3 regions of the Streptomyces sp. NPDC059255 genome follow, and region 1 is predicted to be linked to each of the others. Evidence: riboswitches for the same ligand, from Rfam matches in the RefSeq annotation. Region 1 holds a riboswitch; each other region holds the start of a gene.

Region 1 (4,730 bases):
TGGTCGCTGGCGGTCGCCCTGCTGCCCGTCGTGCTGATCGCGGGCGCCGCCGTCACCGACATGGCCACCTCGGCACAGACCCCGCTCACGCACTTCGTCGCCTTCATCGGCTCGGCCCCGATCGCCCTGCTGCTGACGCTGGTCGTGGCGATCTGGGCGTTCGGGCCGCGGATCGGCCGGAGCCTGTCGGAGGTCAGTGCCTCGTGCCGGGGGGCGGCGCAGGCGATGGCGATGATCCTGCTGGTGATCGGGGCCGGCGGGGCCTTCAAGCAGGTCCTCGTCGACGGCGGCATATCGGACTACATCAAGGACGTCACCGACGGCTGGTCCATCTCACCGGTCGTCCTCGCCTGGCTCGTGGCGGTGATCCTCAGGGTCGCCCTGGGCTCGGCGACGGTCGCCGTCGTCACGGCGTCCGGCGTGGTGCTGCCGCTGCTCGCGGGCAGCGGGGTGCCGCCCGAGGTCATGGTGCTGGCCGTCTCCTGCGGCTCGATCGCCTTCTCGCACGTCAACGACCCGGGTTTCTGGATGTTCAAGGAGTACTTCAACCTGTCGGTCATCGAGGCGATCAAGGCGCGCACCACCTATACGACCGTGCTCTCCGTCCTCGGACTCGGTGGTGTGCTCCTCCTGGAACGTGTCCTGGAGATCCTCAACATCTGACATCTGACATCTGCTTTCTGCCCTCTGCCGCCTGCCCCCCCCGCGTTCTCGGAACCGCCCCGCACCATCAGGATCCTGGAAGGACTCGCCTCATGAGCCAGCCCGTCGTCACCGGCTTCTCCGTGTATCCGGTGGCAGGCCGTGACTCCATGGCACTCAACCTCTCCGGCGCACACGCCCCGTACTTCACCCGCAACGTCCTGGTCGTCCAGGACTCCGAGGGCCGGACCGGCGTGGGCGAGGTGCCGGGTGGCGAGCGCATCACCCGTACGCTGCGCGAGGCCCAACCTCTCGTCGTCGGAAGCCGGTTGGGCGACCACAAGCGGGTGCTGCGGGCCCTGGGGGAGCGGTTCGGCGGCCGTGACGCGGGTGGGCGCGGGGAGCAGACCTTCGACCTGCGCACCACGGTGCACGCCGTGACGGCCGTCGAATCGGCGCTCCTCGACCTGCTGGGCCAGCACCTGGAGGTGCCGGTGGCCGCGCTGCTCGGGGACGGCAAACAGCGTGACGCGGTACGGGTCCTCGGCTACCTCTTCTACGTCGGCGACCCCGGCAGGACCGACCTGGAGTACGTCCGGGAACCCGGCGCGGACGTCGAGTGGTACCGCGTCCGGCGCGAGGAGGCGCTGACCCCGGAGTCGATCGTCCGGCAGGCGGAGGCGACGTACGAGCGGTACGGCTTCCGGGACTTCAAGCTCAAGGGCGGTGTCCTGCCGGGGGCGGAGGAGGTCAAGGCCGTACGCGCGCTGAAGGAACGCTTCCCCGGGGCGCGGATCACCCTCGACCCCAACGGCGCCTGGTCGCTGCGGGAAGCGGTCGAACTGTGCCGGCCCCTGGTCGGCACGCTCGCGTACGCCGAGGACCCGTGCGGAGCGGAGGACGGCTTCTCGGGCCGGGAGATCCTGGCGGAGTTCCGCCGGGCCACCGGCCTGCCCACCGCGACCAACATGGTCGCGACGGACTGGCGCCAGCTCACCCACGCGATGGCGCTGCAGTCGGTCTCCATCCCGCTCGCCGACCCGCACTTCTGGACCATGCAGGGGTCGGTGCGGGTGGCCCAGCTCTGCCATGCGACGGGGCTGACGTGGGGCTGCCACTCCAACAACCACTTCGACATCTCGCTGGCGATGATGGCCCACTGCGGGGCCGCCGCCCCCGGGGAGTACAACGCCCTGGACACCCACTGGATCTGGCAGGAGGGCCTGGAGCGGCTGACCGTGGAGCCCCCGCGCATCGTCGCCGGCGAGGTCGCCGTCGACGACACCCCGGGGCTCGGCGTCGAACTCGACATGGACCGGCTTCTCGCCGCCCATGAGCTGTACGTGGAGAAGAACCTCTCCGGCCGGGACGACGCCGCCGGGATGCGTTTTCTGGTACGGGACTGGGAGTTCGACAGCAAGCGTCCCTGCTTGGTGAGATGAGACATTGCCGCACTCATGTCCCGCCTATTGCGACGGCGGAACGAGGATGCGGTACGAAGGCACGCCATGGCGTGCCATGGCGCGACAGGCCGTCAGAAGAATGAATCGTCCGGTGAATTCGAAGGGGTTCCGGTTCAATTCCCGCCGGGTGTTCCCAGTTGTCGGAGAGTCGGGTGGGAGGGCGATGGATCCTCTCGCCCGCCGGAGACCGATAAGGGCGTTTTGTCGGTATTTACCGTTAAGTGAAGTTAGGTGGCGTTAGGGGCACTTGTAGCCTCTGACGCCTTTTGCCTGTCCGATTATTCCGTTACGTTCGTGACCTGTGTCACCTCTGCCTCGGCGGGCGGGCGGAGCGAGGTGGACGCTTTCTCTCCCAGGAGAGGAAAGTTGAGTTCCCGGGACGCCTCCGAAAGGGTGATTGACCCGAAAATTCGGAACTTGTGCCGTCCTGATATCTCGCTTACGTTCTCGTCCATCCGGATGGAACGCCCAATCCTGCCGCTGTCCGGAGACCCACACACCTATCCGTCACAAGGCAGGAGCGGGGGACCCAGGTAAGTCGCCGGTCCGGATTTCCGGAACGGCTCGGGGTGAAGCCGTACGCACCGCCGTACGGCCGGGCATCTCCAGCCCGAACCCGACAGCTCACCTCGCAGGCGACGGAGAGGAATTCGTCGTGCCCAGAAACGCCAAGCACCGCCGTCCCAGAACCGGCTCGATCGCCCGTCGCCTCGTCGCGGTCGGCACCGGGGGCGCCGCTCTCGCGATTCCGCTGGTCACCGCGGCCACCGCCCAGGCGGCGCCCGCGACGGTGGAACACGTCCGTGCGGCCAAGGCCGCGGAGGCTCCCGCCGCCACGCCGAAGACCACCGCCACGACCTATGTCGTGGTCGAGGGCGACTCCCTGTCGAAGATCGCACAGGCCCACTCCGTCAGCGGCGGCTGGCAGAAGCTCTACGAGGACAACCGGAGCGCCGTCGGCGCCAACCCGTCGCTCGTGCACCCCGGCCTCAAGCTGACCGTCAACGGGAAGAAGGCCGCCGCCCCGGCGACCACCGCCGCGGAGACGAGTACGGAGTCCGCCGGGAGCGGCTCGGTCGAGCCGGCCGTCGCGAAGACGTACACCGACAACCTGGACGGCTGGATCCGCGAGGCGCTGGACGTCATGGCCCAGCACGGGATCCCCGGCAGCTACGAGGGCATCCACCGCAACATCATGCGTGAGTCCTCGGGCAACCCGAACGCCATCAACAACTGGGACATCAACGCCCAGAACGGCGTTCCGTCCAAGGGGCTGCTCCAGGTCATCGCCCCGACGTTCCAGGCGTACCACGTGCCCGGTACGGCGATGGACGCCTACGACCCGGTCGCCAACATCACGGCCGCGTGCAACTACGCCGCCGACCGGTACGGCTCGATCGACAACGTGAACGGTCCCTACTAGACCGGACCCGCGTCGCCCGACGGGTGACGAACGCACCGGGCCCCGGCCCCGCCGTCTCAGGACGACGGGGACGGGGCCCGTTCGCGTACCCGTCACACGCGTCTACGTGTCACACGCGTCTACGTGTCACACGTGTCCTACGTGTCACACGTGTCGTACGCGTCACGAACGCCGCGCGCGTAGCTCCCGTACCCCCGCCACCGCCAGCACGAGCGCCGTCGCGCCCAGGGACCAGAGGAGCTGCGGGCGGGCCGCGTCGTCGAGCAGCATCAGCACGAACACCGCCGCCATCGCGGCGAGCGTCACCCACGTCAGGCCGGGGAACAGCCACATCCGCAGGACCAGGCGCTCCGGCGCCTCCCGCTCGACGCGCGGGCGCAGCCGCAGCTGCGAGACGGCGATCATCGCCCAGACGAAGAGCAGCACCGCGCCGACCGCGTTGAGCATGTACAGGAAGACCGAGTCGGGCCACTTCAGATTGAGCAGGACGGAGACGAACCCGAACGCCACCGACGCCAGCACCGCCCGCCGGGGCACGCCCGACCCGCTCACCTTCAGCAGGGCCTTCGGCGCCTCGCCCCGCTCGGCCAGGGAGAAGACCATCCGGGAGGAGCCGTACAGGTTGGCGTTGAGCGCCGAGAGCAGCGCCACGAACACCACGATGTTCATGATCTGCCCGGCCGACGGGATACCGATCGCGTCGAGGACCGTGACGTACGGGCTGAGCCCCGCCTTCTGTGCCGTCCAGGGCAGCACGGCCACGATGACCGCCATCGAGCCGACGTAGAAGAACAGGATCCGGTAGACCGCGCTGCGCACCGCGCGGGCCACCGAGCGCACCGGGTCGTCGGACTCGGCCGCCGCGATCGTGACGACCTCCAGACCGCCGAAGGCGAAGATCACGGCGAGCACCCCGGAGGTCACACCCTGCCAGCCGTTGGGGAGGAAGCCGCCCTGCCCGGTGAGGTTGGCGAGACCGGCCGGGCGGGTGTCGGGCAGGACACCGAGGACCGCGAGGAGCCCGAGGACCAGGAACGCGACGATCGCGAAGACCTTCAGGGCCGCGAAGTAGAACTCGAACTCGCCGAAGTTCTTCACGGCGGCGAGGTTCGCACCGGTGAAGACGACCATGAAGACCAGGACCCACGCCCACTGCGGTACGGAGGGCAGCCAGCCGTTCGCGATCTGCGCCGCCCCCGTCG
Region 2 (4,730 bases), on a different contig from region 1:
CTTTCGGCGCCACATATTTCGGTGCGGCGTCTTTTCGTACGGGCGGCTGCGCGCGGGCAGCAGAAAATAGGCCGCACCTATTTCTTTCTCTTTGTATACGGCGCGATTGTTAATGCCGTGCGCTCGCGATGTTTACGGCATGTTGCGAAGCCCTCACCTTTTCCCGGTCGCGCCCCCGGTCGGGACGGCGCAGCCGGTGCACCACCACGGTGCGCTCCGTGTGCAGGGTGGTGAGCGCCCGCGCGCGTTCGCCGTCGCCGCGCGCCACCGCGTCCACGATCGCGCCGTGCTCCGCCCAGGACTCCACCGGGTGACTGGGCTGCTCGACCACGTACATCCAGGCGATCTTGTGGCGCAGCTGGGTGAGCAGCGAGGTGAGCGCGGGGCTGCCGGACGCCTGGGCGAGCGTCTCGTGGAACCAGGCGCCCAGCGCGCGCAGATCCTCGCCCTGGCCCCTGCGGGCCCGCTCCTGGCCCAGTCTGACCAGGCCGCGGAGGACCTTGAGGTGGGCCTCCGTGCGGCGCTGGGCGGCGCGCGCCGCTCCCAGCGGCTCCAGCAGCAGCCGTACCTCCAGCAGGTCCGCGGCCTCCTGCTCCGTGGGTTCGGCCACACACGCGCCGACATGGCGGCGCGTGGTCACGAAGCCTTCCGACTCCAGCGTGCGCAGCGCCTCGCGCACCGGGACGCGGGAGACGCCGTAGCGCCGCGCGAGCTGCTCCTCGGTGAGCCGGCTGCCCCGCTCGAACAGTCCGGAGACGATGTCGTCGCGAATAGCCGTGCATACCGAATGCGCCGGAATGCGCATGTCCGAACCTCCGCCTTAATCCGCGCGAAACGCTGCCGATTGACGCCTGTTCCGTGACTCTATTGCAACCAACGCGAATTTCCGATGGGTGCCCGGAATCCATGGATATCTTTTGGCCAGCGCGGAGGCGGAGAGCCGCACGCGGGAGGGACCGGGAGCGACGGAGGGACGTGTGCGGACGGGCCCGGAGAGGTACGCGAGAGGGGGGACGGAAAGCGGTCAGACCCCGACGCCGTGCGCGCGCAGGTAGGCGACCGGGTCCATGTCGGAGCCGTAGTCGGCGCTCGTCCTGGCCTCGAAGTGGAGGTGCGGCCCCGTGACGTTGCCGGTGGCGCCCGAGAGCCCGATCCGCTCGCCCGCGGCGACGCTCTGGCCGACGGAGACGCCGATCGAGGAGAGGTGGCCGTACTGGGTGTAGGTGCCGTCCGCCATCCTGAGGACGATGTTGTTGCCGTACGAGCCGCCCCAGCCGGCCTCGACGACGGTGCCCGTGCCGACCGCCACGACCGGCGTGCCGGACGCGGCGCGGAAGTCGACGCCCGAGTGGCTGCCGGAGGACCAGAGGGAGCCGCCGGTGTGGTAACCGGTGGTGACGTAGGAGCCGGCGACGGGGAGCTGGAAGGTGTTCAGCCGCTTGCGCTCCTCGGCCCGTGCGGCACGCTCCCGCTCCTCGCGCAGCTCCTTCGCGCGGGCCTCCGCCTTGCGCTCCGCCTCGGCCTTGGCGGCGGCGCGCGCCTTGGCCTCGGCCTTCAGCCGCTCGGCCTTCTCGGCTGCGTGGCGCTGGGCCTCGGCCTGGTCGTCGACCGCGCCGGCGACGGCGTCGCCGATGGCGATGACCTGGGTCAGGCCGGTCTCCGAGACCGCCTCGGCGCCGGTGCCCGCGGCGAGGGCCGGGGAGGCGAGGGAGCCGATGACGCCGGTCGCGGTCAGCGTCGCGAACCCGGCGGCGCTCGCGCCCTTGCAGGTGATGCGGTTCGGGGCGCGGTGCTTCCCGGTGGCACGGGTGAACGCCATGGAGTGGCTGGTCCTTTCCTTCCCTCTCGCCTACCGGGTTAGCTGACGGGTTCGGAGCAGGAAGGTCTCCTACGGACCCCTCCGCGCGCGGTGTGCCCGCGAAGGCCGTCCGATTCACCCCAGGGACGTGGGTCCCCGGCTCCCCCGCTGCACCGGCTGCGGCACAGCATCTGACGGGGACTCGGCGATGGCTGCCCGGTGCCACGGATGCGGCGCAACGGCGAACAGCCGGACCGACGCTAAGCGGCCCGTCTTTCAATAACCAAACAGACAAGGTTTTTTGTAGCGCACACCACAGGGCAGACAGGCATTCTCTCCATCAAAGCGGACATAAAGCAGAACCCCGGCGACCTCGGTCGCCGGGGTTCCTTCACAAGACGAATCAGCCTGTGACAACCGTCACTTCACCGATTCCCAGAGCCTCGACCGGCTCCTTGATCTGCGCCGCGTCGCCGACCAGAACGGTGACGAGCCGGTCCACCGGGAAGGCGTTGACGACGGCGGCCGTCGCCTCGACCGTGCCCGTCTCGGCCAGCCGGGCGTAGAGCTGTGCCTGGAAGTCGTCCGGAAGGTGCTGCTCGACCTGGTCGGCGAGCGTGCCGGCGACGGAGGCGGCCGTCTCGTACTTGAGCGGCGCGACGCCCACCAGGTTCTGCACGGCCACGTCTCGTTCGGCGTCCGTGAGCCCCTCGGCGGCGAGGGTGCGCAGCACCGTCCAGAGGTCGTCGAGCGCCGGTCCTGTGGACGCGGTGTCCACGGAGCCGCTGATGGCGAGCATCGCGGCGCCCGTCGCCCCGTCCGGGGAGGACGGCGCCGAGGAGCGCAGCACCTGGCCGAAGGCGCGTACGCCGTAGGTGTAGCCCTTCTCCTCGCGCAGGACGCGGTCGAGCCGGGAGGTGAGCGTGCCGCCCAGGCAGTACGTGCCGAGCACCTGCGCGGGCCAGACACGGTCGTGCCGGTCGGCACCGATCCGGCCGATCAGGAGCTGCGTCTGGACGGCGCCGGGGCGGTCCACGATGACCACGCGGCCGGTGTCGTCGGCGGTGATCGCCGGTACGGGCCGGGGCGCCGCCGTGTCGCCCGTCCAGGCGCCGAGGGTGTCCGCGAGGATCCCGTCCAGGTCGACGCCCGCGAGGTCGCCGACGACGACCGCGGTGGCCGTGGCGGGGCGTACGTGCGCCTCGTAGAAGGCGCGGACGCCCGCGGCGTCGATGCGTGCCACGGTCTCCTCGGTGCCCTGGCGCGGCCGGGACATGCGCAGCGCGGCCGGGAACAGCTCCTTGGAGAGCTGCTTGGCGGCACGCCGGCCCGGGTTGGCGGTCTCGTGCGGGATCTCGTCGAGCCGGTTCCGTACGAGCCGTTCGACCTCGCTGTCGGCGAAGGCGGGGGCGCGCAGCGCCTCGGCGAGCAGACCGAGCGCCTTGAGCAGCCGGGAGACGGGGACCTCCAGGGAGACCCGCAGGCCCGGGTGGTCCGCGTGCGCGTCGAGGGTGGCGCCGCAGCGCTCCAGCTCGGCGGCGAACTCCTCGGCGCTGTGCTTGTCGGTGCCCTCGGAGAGCGCCCGCGCCATGATCGTGGCGATGCCGTCGAGTCCTTCGGGCTCGGCGTCCAGCGGGGCGTCGAGATTGATCTCGACGGCCACCACCTGCTGTCCCGGGCGGTCGCAGCGCAGCACCGTCAGCCCGTTGTCGAGCATGGCGCGCCCGGGGGCCGGGAAGGCCCAGGGCTTGGCCTCGCCCGCGGTCGGCCGCGGGTGGAACTCCATGGTCACGGCAGCGTCGGTCACTGGTCCGTCCCCTCGTGCTCGTCGGTCTCGGCGGTGTCGGCGGCGTCCGCCACGTCGTCGGGGGTGACCGGTTCGTACACCAGCACCGCCCGGTTGTCGGGGCGCAGTCGCGCCGCGGCGACGTCCCTGACCTCGTCCGCGGTGATGTCCAGGACGCGGTCGACGGCGCTCAGCGCGAGCTGGGGGTCGCCGAACAGGACGGCGAACCGGCACAGTTCGTCGGCGCGGCCCGCGACCGTGCCGAGCCGGTCCAGCCATTCGCGTTCGAGCTGGGCCTGGGCCCGCTCCATCTCCTCGGCGGTGGGGCCCTCGGCGGCGAACCGGGCCAGCTCCTCGTCGACGGCGGTCTCGATCTCCGGGACCTCGACGCCGCCGGACGTCTTCACGTCCAGCCAGCCGAGCGAGGGGGCGCCCGCCAGCCGCAGCAGCCCGAAGCCCGCGGCGACGGCGGTCTGGTCGCGCCGTACCAGCCGGTTGTGGAGGCGGGAGGACTCGCCGCCGCCGAGGACTGTGAGCGCCAGGTCGGCGGCGTCGCACGCGCGGTCGCCGTCGTGCGGCAGCCGGTAGGCGGCCATCAGCGCGCGGGCCGGGACCTCCTCCAGGATCTCCTCGCGCAGCTGCTCGCCGATGGTGTCGGGGAGGGTGCCGTCGCGCGGCGGCTGCTTGCCGTCGTGGGAGGGGATGGAGCCGAAGTACTTCTCGATCCAGGCGAGGGTGCGCTCGGGGTCGATGTCGCCGACGACGGAGAGCACCGCGTTGTTCGGCGCGTAGTTCGTACGGAAGAACGCGCGGGCGTCCTCCAGGGTGGCCGCGTCCAGGTCGGCCATCGAGCCGATCGGCGTGTGGTGGTACGGGTGGCCCTCGGGGTAGGAGAGCGCGGTCAGTCGTTCGAAGGCCGTACCGTATGGCACATTGTCGTACCGCTGGCGGCGCTCGTTCTTGACGACGTCCCGCTGGTTCTCCATGGACTCCTCGTCGAGCGCGGCGAGCAAGGAGCCCATCCGGTCGGCTTCCAGCCAGAGCGCCAGTTCGAGCTGGTGGGCGGGCATGGTCTCGAAGTAGTTGGTGCGCTCGAAGCTGGTGGTGCCGTTGAGGGAACCGCCGGCCCCCTGCACCAGCTCGAAG
Region 3 (4,730 bases), on a different contig from region 1:
GCGCTCTCCTCGATGCGGGCGCGCTCCATGGCGCGGGGGTTCGCGGGGCGTCACCACGGGCCCGCGGCGGCGCGGACGGTCGCGGAGTACGAGGCGTTCGCGACGTCCCTGGCGTTTCTGCGCCACCGGGCCGGGCGGGACCCGGTCGGCCCGGACTTCGTGGAGCGCGAGCAGGAGTTGCTGCACCACCTGTGGGAGCGCAAGGAGATAGCCGGGCCCGCGCTGACCTACGCGGCGCGGGCCACCGGCCGGGTACGGGTGCCGCCGCCGTACATCGACTACGACGGCTACAACCCGTACCGCCAGTACTGACACCTGTCCGGGTGTGACCTCCGTCAGGCGGAGGCGGCGGTCAGCTCCGCCAGCTCCTCCGCCGTCAGCTCCAGCTCGGCGCCCGCGAGCAGCGTCGGAAGCTGCTCGACCGTGCGCGCGGAGGCGAGGGGCGCGATGACGGTCGGCTGCGCCGCCAGCCAGGCGAGCGCGACGGTGGCGACCTCGGCGCCGCGCGCCGCGGCGATCCGGTCCAGCGCGGCGAGCACCTTGACGCCCCGCTCGGACTCCAGGTACTTGCCCGCGCTGCCGGCCCGCGCGCTCTCCACCTGGGTGCCGGGGCGGTACTTACCGGTGAGGAAGCCGGAGGCGAGGGCGAAGTACGGCACGACGGAGAGGCCGTGGCGGACCGCGGCGTCCCGCAGGGGGCCCTCGTACGTGTCGCGCGAGACCAGGTTGTAGTGCGGCTGAAGCGCGACGTACCGGGCCAGCCCCTCGCGCTCCGCGAAGGCGATCGAGGCGTCCAGCCGCTCCGCGCTGATGTTGGAGGCGGCGACGGCACGCACCTTGCCCTCCGTGACGAGCTGGTCGAGGGCGGTGACGATCTCCTCGACCGGGACGTCCGGGTCGTCGAAGTGCGTGTAGTACAGGTCGATGTAGTCGGTACGGAGCCGCCGCAGCGACTCCTCGGCCCCGGCCTTGATGGTGGCCGCCTTCAGCCCCTTGAACTCCGGGTGCGCGCCCACCTTCGTCGCGAGGAGCACGTCGGAGCGGTTGCCGCGCGCGGCGAACCACTCGCCGAGGACGGTCTCGGACTCACCACCGGAATGGCCGTCCACCCAGGCCGTGTAGACGTCCGCGGTGTCCACGAAATTGCCGCCCGCGGCGGTGTACGCGTCGAGGACGGCGAAGGACTCCGTACGGTCCGCGGTCCAGCCGAAGACGTTGCCGCCGAGGGCGAGCGGGAAGACCTTGAGGTCGGAGGAACCGAGTGTGCGCAAAGTCGTCATGCGTCACTTCAACCCCGCCGCAGAGCGCCTTATTCCGTTTCGGGGCGCTCTGCGTGCTCCTGCTTCCCTCAGGACCAGACCCTCAGGACCGGGAGGCCGGCCTCAGGACCGGGGCGTCGGCCTCAGGGGTTGATGCCCTTGCCGTTCAGCCACGCCATCGGGTCGATGCCCGTGCCGCCCGCCGTGTGGACCTCCAGGTGGAGGTGGGGCCCGGTGACGTTGCCGGTCGCGCCGACGCGGCCGATGACCTCGCCGGTGGAGACCTTCTGCCCGGCGCTGACCGAGAGCGAGGACTGGTGCGCGTACCAGACCTCCGTGCCGTCCTCCAGCTCCAGGACCGTGCGGTAGCCGTACGAACCCGACCAGCCGGCCGACTTGACGGTGCCGCTGTGCACGGCCTTGACGGGGGTGCCCGTCGGCGCCGCGAAGTCCAGGCCGGTGTGGTAGCCGGAGGACCAGAGGGAGCCGGACTGGCCGAAGGAGGAGGTGAGGGTGTACGAGGAGGTGGGGAGGGAGAAGCTGGCCGCCAGCTTGGCGAGACGCTCCTGCTCGGCCTTGGCCTTGGCCTCCGCCTCGGCCTTCTTCTTGGCCGCCTCGATCTTCTTCTCCGCGTCGTTCTGCCGCGCCTTGGCCTGGCTCGCGGCCTTCTCGGCGGCCGCGTCCTCCTCCGCCGCCTGCTGCGTCGCGTCGGCCTTCGCCTGCTGCCGCTCGGCCTGCTGGAGGATGCGGGCGCGCAGCGCCTCGCCGGCGTCGGTGGTGCCCTGCTCGGCGTCCGCGGCGGTCAGGCCGGCGGTGCTCAGGGGCGCGCGGGCCAGCACGTCCGACGCGGAGTCCGCGTCGTCCGACCCCAGGGAGCCCATCCCCGGCAGGGACTTGGCGTCGGGAAGGTTGTCCGCGATGGCGTCGGGCAGGGATATGGAGACCGCGGGCTTGTCCTGCGCGGTGGCGATGCCGCCCGCGCCGACGGCGGCGATGACGCCGACACCCAGGACCGTGGAGCTGCGGGCGAGCCCGTTGCGCTGCTTGGCGACGCGGTGCCTGCCGCGTACGGGGCGGATGGACTCCTCGGTGGGATTCCACTCCCCCCAGGTCCCGGGCGCCTCGTTCTCACTGCCGCTGCCGAAGGAGTGGGTTTCGAAGGTGGCCGTGGGGGCAGGCTTGTTGGACGCCACTGAGGCGTGCTCCTTTCCTTCCTTCTCGCCTACCGGGTTAGCTGACGGGTTCGGAGCAGGAAGGTCTCCTACGGGTGTCCCCTGCCGCACGAAGCGGCAAGTAACTCCCGATTCACCCCAATTGGTGGTTCCCCGGTTCCCTCGCGGGATTCGGCGCACGCGCACGGTGCCATCTCTGGCGACGGCTGGGACAACCGCGCTGCGTTATCGAACGTTAATAGAGACCAGGGCCTTATTCCAAGCTGTTCCCGATGATCGTTAACGACTTCGCAACGGACGTAACGGGACACAAGAGCGCGCATCCGGGCGAGTTGATCGGCGCTCGGGGCACATTGGTCCGCCCTGCATACTTGACGGTATGTCAAACGTTATGCGGAGGGATACCCGCCGGTCACCATGAGTGATGCCGCGCGCTCAGGGCACGATCGGCATCGTCCGACGCCGCTCCGGCTCGCCCTCCGAGGGCCGGCTGATCGCCAGCAGCGCCATGTCGTCCTGGCTTCCGCCGCCCGTGTGCCGCCGTACGTCGTCGATCAGCGCCTGGAGCATTTCGTCGGGCCCCTGGAAGATCCGCCCGTCGAGCCGCTCGCACGGGACGTAGAAGATCCCGTGCGCGTCGCGCGCCTCGGTGAGCCCGTCCGTGTAGAAGAGCAGCGTCGCGCCGTCGGGGTACGCGGACTGCTCGGCCCGGTCGGGCCACGCGCCCAGCTCGCTCATGCCGAGCGGCAGCGCGGGGTCCTGCGCCCTCAGCATCCGTACGGCACCGCCGTGACAGATCAGCGGCTCGGGATGGCCCCGGTTGACGAGCCGTACGATGCCCTCGCCGTGCGGGATCTCCGCCAGTACGGCCGTGGTGAACCCTTCGAAGACATCGAGCCCGTCCCGCCCCGTCCCCTCCCGCAGGAGCGAGCGCTCCAGCCGCTGCGCGACGCCCTCCAGCGAGCTCTCCTGCTCCGCCGCCTCCCGGAACGACCCGATGATGACGGCGACCGCCTCGACCGCCTCCAGCCCCTTCCCCCGTACGTCGCCGACGACCAGCCGTACCCCGTACGGCGTGTCCTGCACGGCGAACAGGTCGCCGCCGATGAACGCGCCCTCCTGCGCCGCCTCGTACCGCGCCGCGATCCGCAGCCCGCCGATCCGCTCGGCGGGTCTGGGCAGCACGGCGCGCTGGGCGGTCTCGGCGATGACGCGGGCGGAGGCGAGCCGTTCGCCGCTGCGTCTGACGACGCCGTTGATGTAGAGCGCGAGGGCGGAGACGACCAGCACCGTCAGCAGTTCGCTGACCGACACCACCGTCGTGAGCGTGTCCGTATGGATACGGAGCGCCACCTCGGCGGCGAGCGAGGCCACGGCCACCAGCAGGACGCCGAGCAGCGGGAAGAACGGGGCGGCGATCAGCGGGGCGGCGGCGAAGAACGGCGCCGCGGTCACGCGGGCCGGGGTCACCAGGTCGAGCACCACCCCGCCGATGATCACCAGGGCGGGCAGGAGCCGGACGAGCCGCCGACCGGCCAGGCGCCGCGCGTACGGTCCGGCCGGTCCGTACGGCGCCCGGTCCGCCACCCGGCCCAGGTCGCGGGCGGGGTCCCTGCGATGGTCGCGCCCGTACGTGCCGGTCGCCCAGAAACCCGCGGCGTCGGCGCCCAGAATCCCGGCGCCGTCGGCGTCCTGTCTGCTTCTGCCGCCGAGGCGTTCCCGGATTCTCCTGAGCTTCCCCACCAGTCGTCTCCTGCCCGTTCCGCCGACGGCTGCGGACGGCACCGCGCTCCACCCAGGCTGGCCGCCGCCGCGCCGGGAGGCGACCCGCCGTCGGCCGACTGGGCTACGGAGACCGATGGCACGGAGGCCGGTGTGAAGACGCTCAGTCGGTCAGGTGGCGCTCGGCGTACACCTTCATGGCGTCCCGCACGAGCACAGCCGTACCTTCACCGTACTTGTCATACGTCGCGGTGAAACGTGGATCATCGACGTACGTGGCCGTGACTCCGATGACATAAGACCTGGTGGGCTCCATGGTCACCGCCAGCCAGTCACAGTGACGCCGGGCGATCGCCTGCGCCTCCTCGCCGGACGCGTCGTGGCCGGCCGCCGCCGCGCGCCCCCAGTCGCGGGCGATCGACTCGTGCCGCTCCTGGAACGCCCGGCGCTCCTCCTCGCTCAGCGAGCGCCACCAGCGGTCGCTCTTCTCGTAGGCGGGGCGGCCCCACCTCTCGGTGACCTCCTGCTCGTACCGTGTGTGCGCGAAGCCGTCGAACACTTCCTCTGCCATGAGTTC

Evidence for each region. Region 1 has a riboswitch for cyclic di-AMP ahead of ACFXKG_RS22535 (transglycosylase SLT domain-containing protein). Riboswitches for the same ligand answer to the same signal wherever they lie in the genome.
Region 2: another riboswitch for cyclic di-AMP. It lies ahead of ACFXKG_RS36620 (M23 family metallopeptidase); the one in region 1 lies ahead of ACFXKG_RS22535 (transglycosylase SLT domain-containing protein).
Region 3: another riboswitch for cyclic di-AMP. It lies ahead of ACFXKG_RS07190 (M23 family metallopeptidase); the one in region 1 lies ahead of ACFXKG_RS22535 (transglycosylase SLT domain-containing protein).

Annotation. Positions count from the first base shown of each region.
Region 1 is NZ_JBHYZP010000019.1:99,482-104,211, forward strand. It holds gene ACFXKG_RS22525 (gluconate:H+ symporter) at 1-663, shown strand, start outside; gene ACFXKG_RS22530 (enolase C-terminal domain-like protein) at 756-2,084, shown strand; cyclic di-AMP (ydaO/yuaA leader) riboswitch at 2,593-2,756, shown strand; gene ACFXKG_RS22535 (transglycosylase SLT domain-containing protein) at 2,761-3,528, shown strand; gene ACFXKG_RS22540 (amino acid permease) at 3,691-4,730, opposite strand, start outside.
Region 2 is NZ_JBHYZP010000047.1:48,363-53,092, reverse strand. It holds gene ACFXKG_RS36625 (GntR family transcriptional regulator) at 110-805, opposite strand; gene ACFXKG_RS36620 (M23 family metallopeptidase) at 1,025-1,819, opposite strand; cyclic di-AMP (ydaO/yuaA leader) riboswitch at 1,832-1,993, opposite strand; gene ACFXKG_RS36615 (M16 family metallopeptidase) at 2,202-3,584, opposite strand; gene ACFXKG_RS36610 (M16 family metallopeptidase) at 3,602-4,730, opposite strand, start outside.
Region 3 is NZ_JBHYZP010000003.1:331,794-336,523, reverse strand. It holds gene ACFXKG_RS07200 (PrsW family intramembrane metalloprotease) at 1-312, shown strand, start outside; gene ACFXKG_RS07195 (aldo/keto reductase) at 336-1,280, opposite strand; gene ACFXKG_RS07190 (M23 family metallopeptidase) at 1,403-2,452, opposite strand; cyclic di-AMP (ydaO/yuaA leader) riboswitch at 2,464-2,618, opposite strand; gene ACFXKG_RS07185 (PP2C family protein-serine/threonine phosphatase) at 2,867-4,027, opposite strand; gene ACFXKG_RS07180 (MerR family transcriptional regulator) at 4,317-4,730, opposite strand, start outside.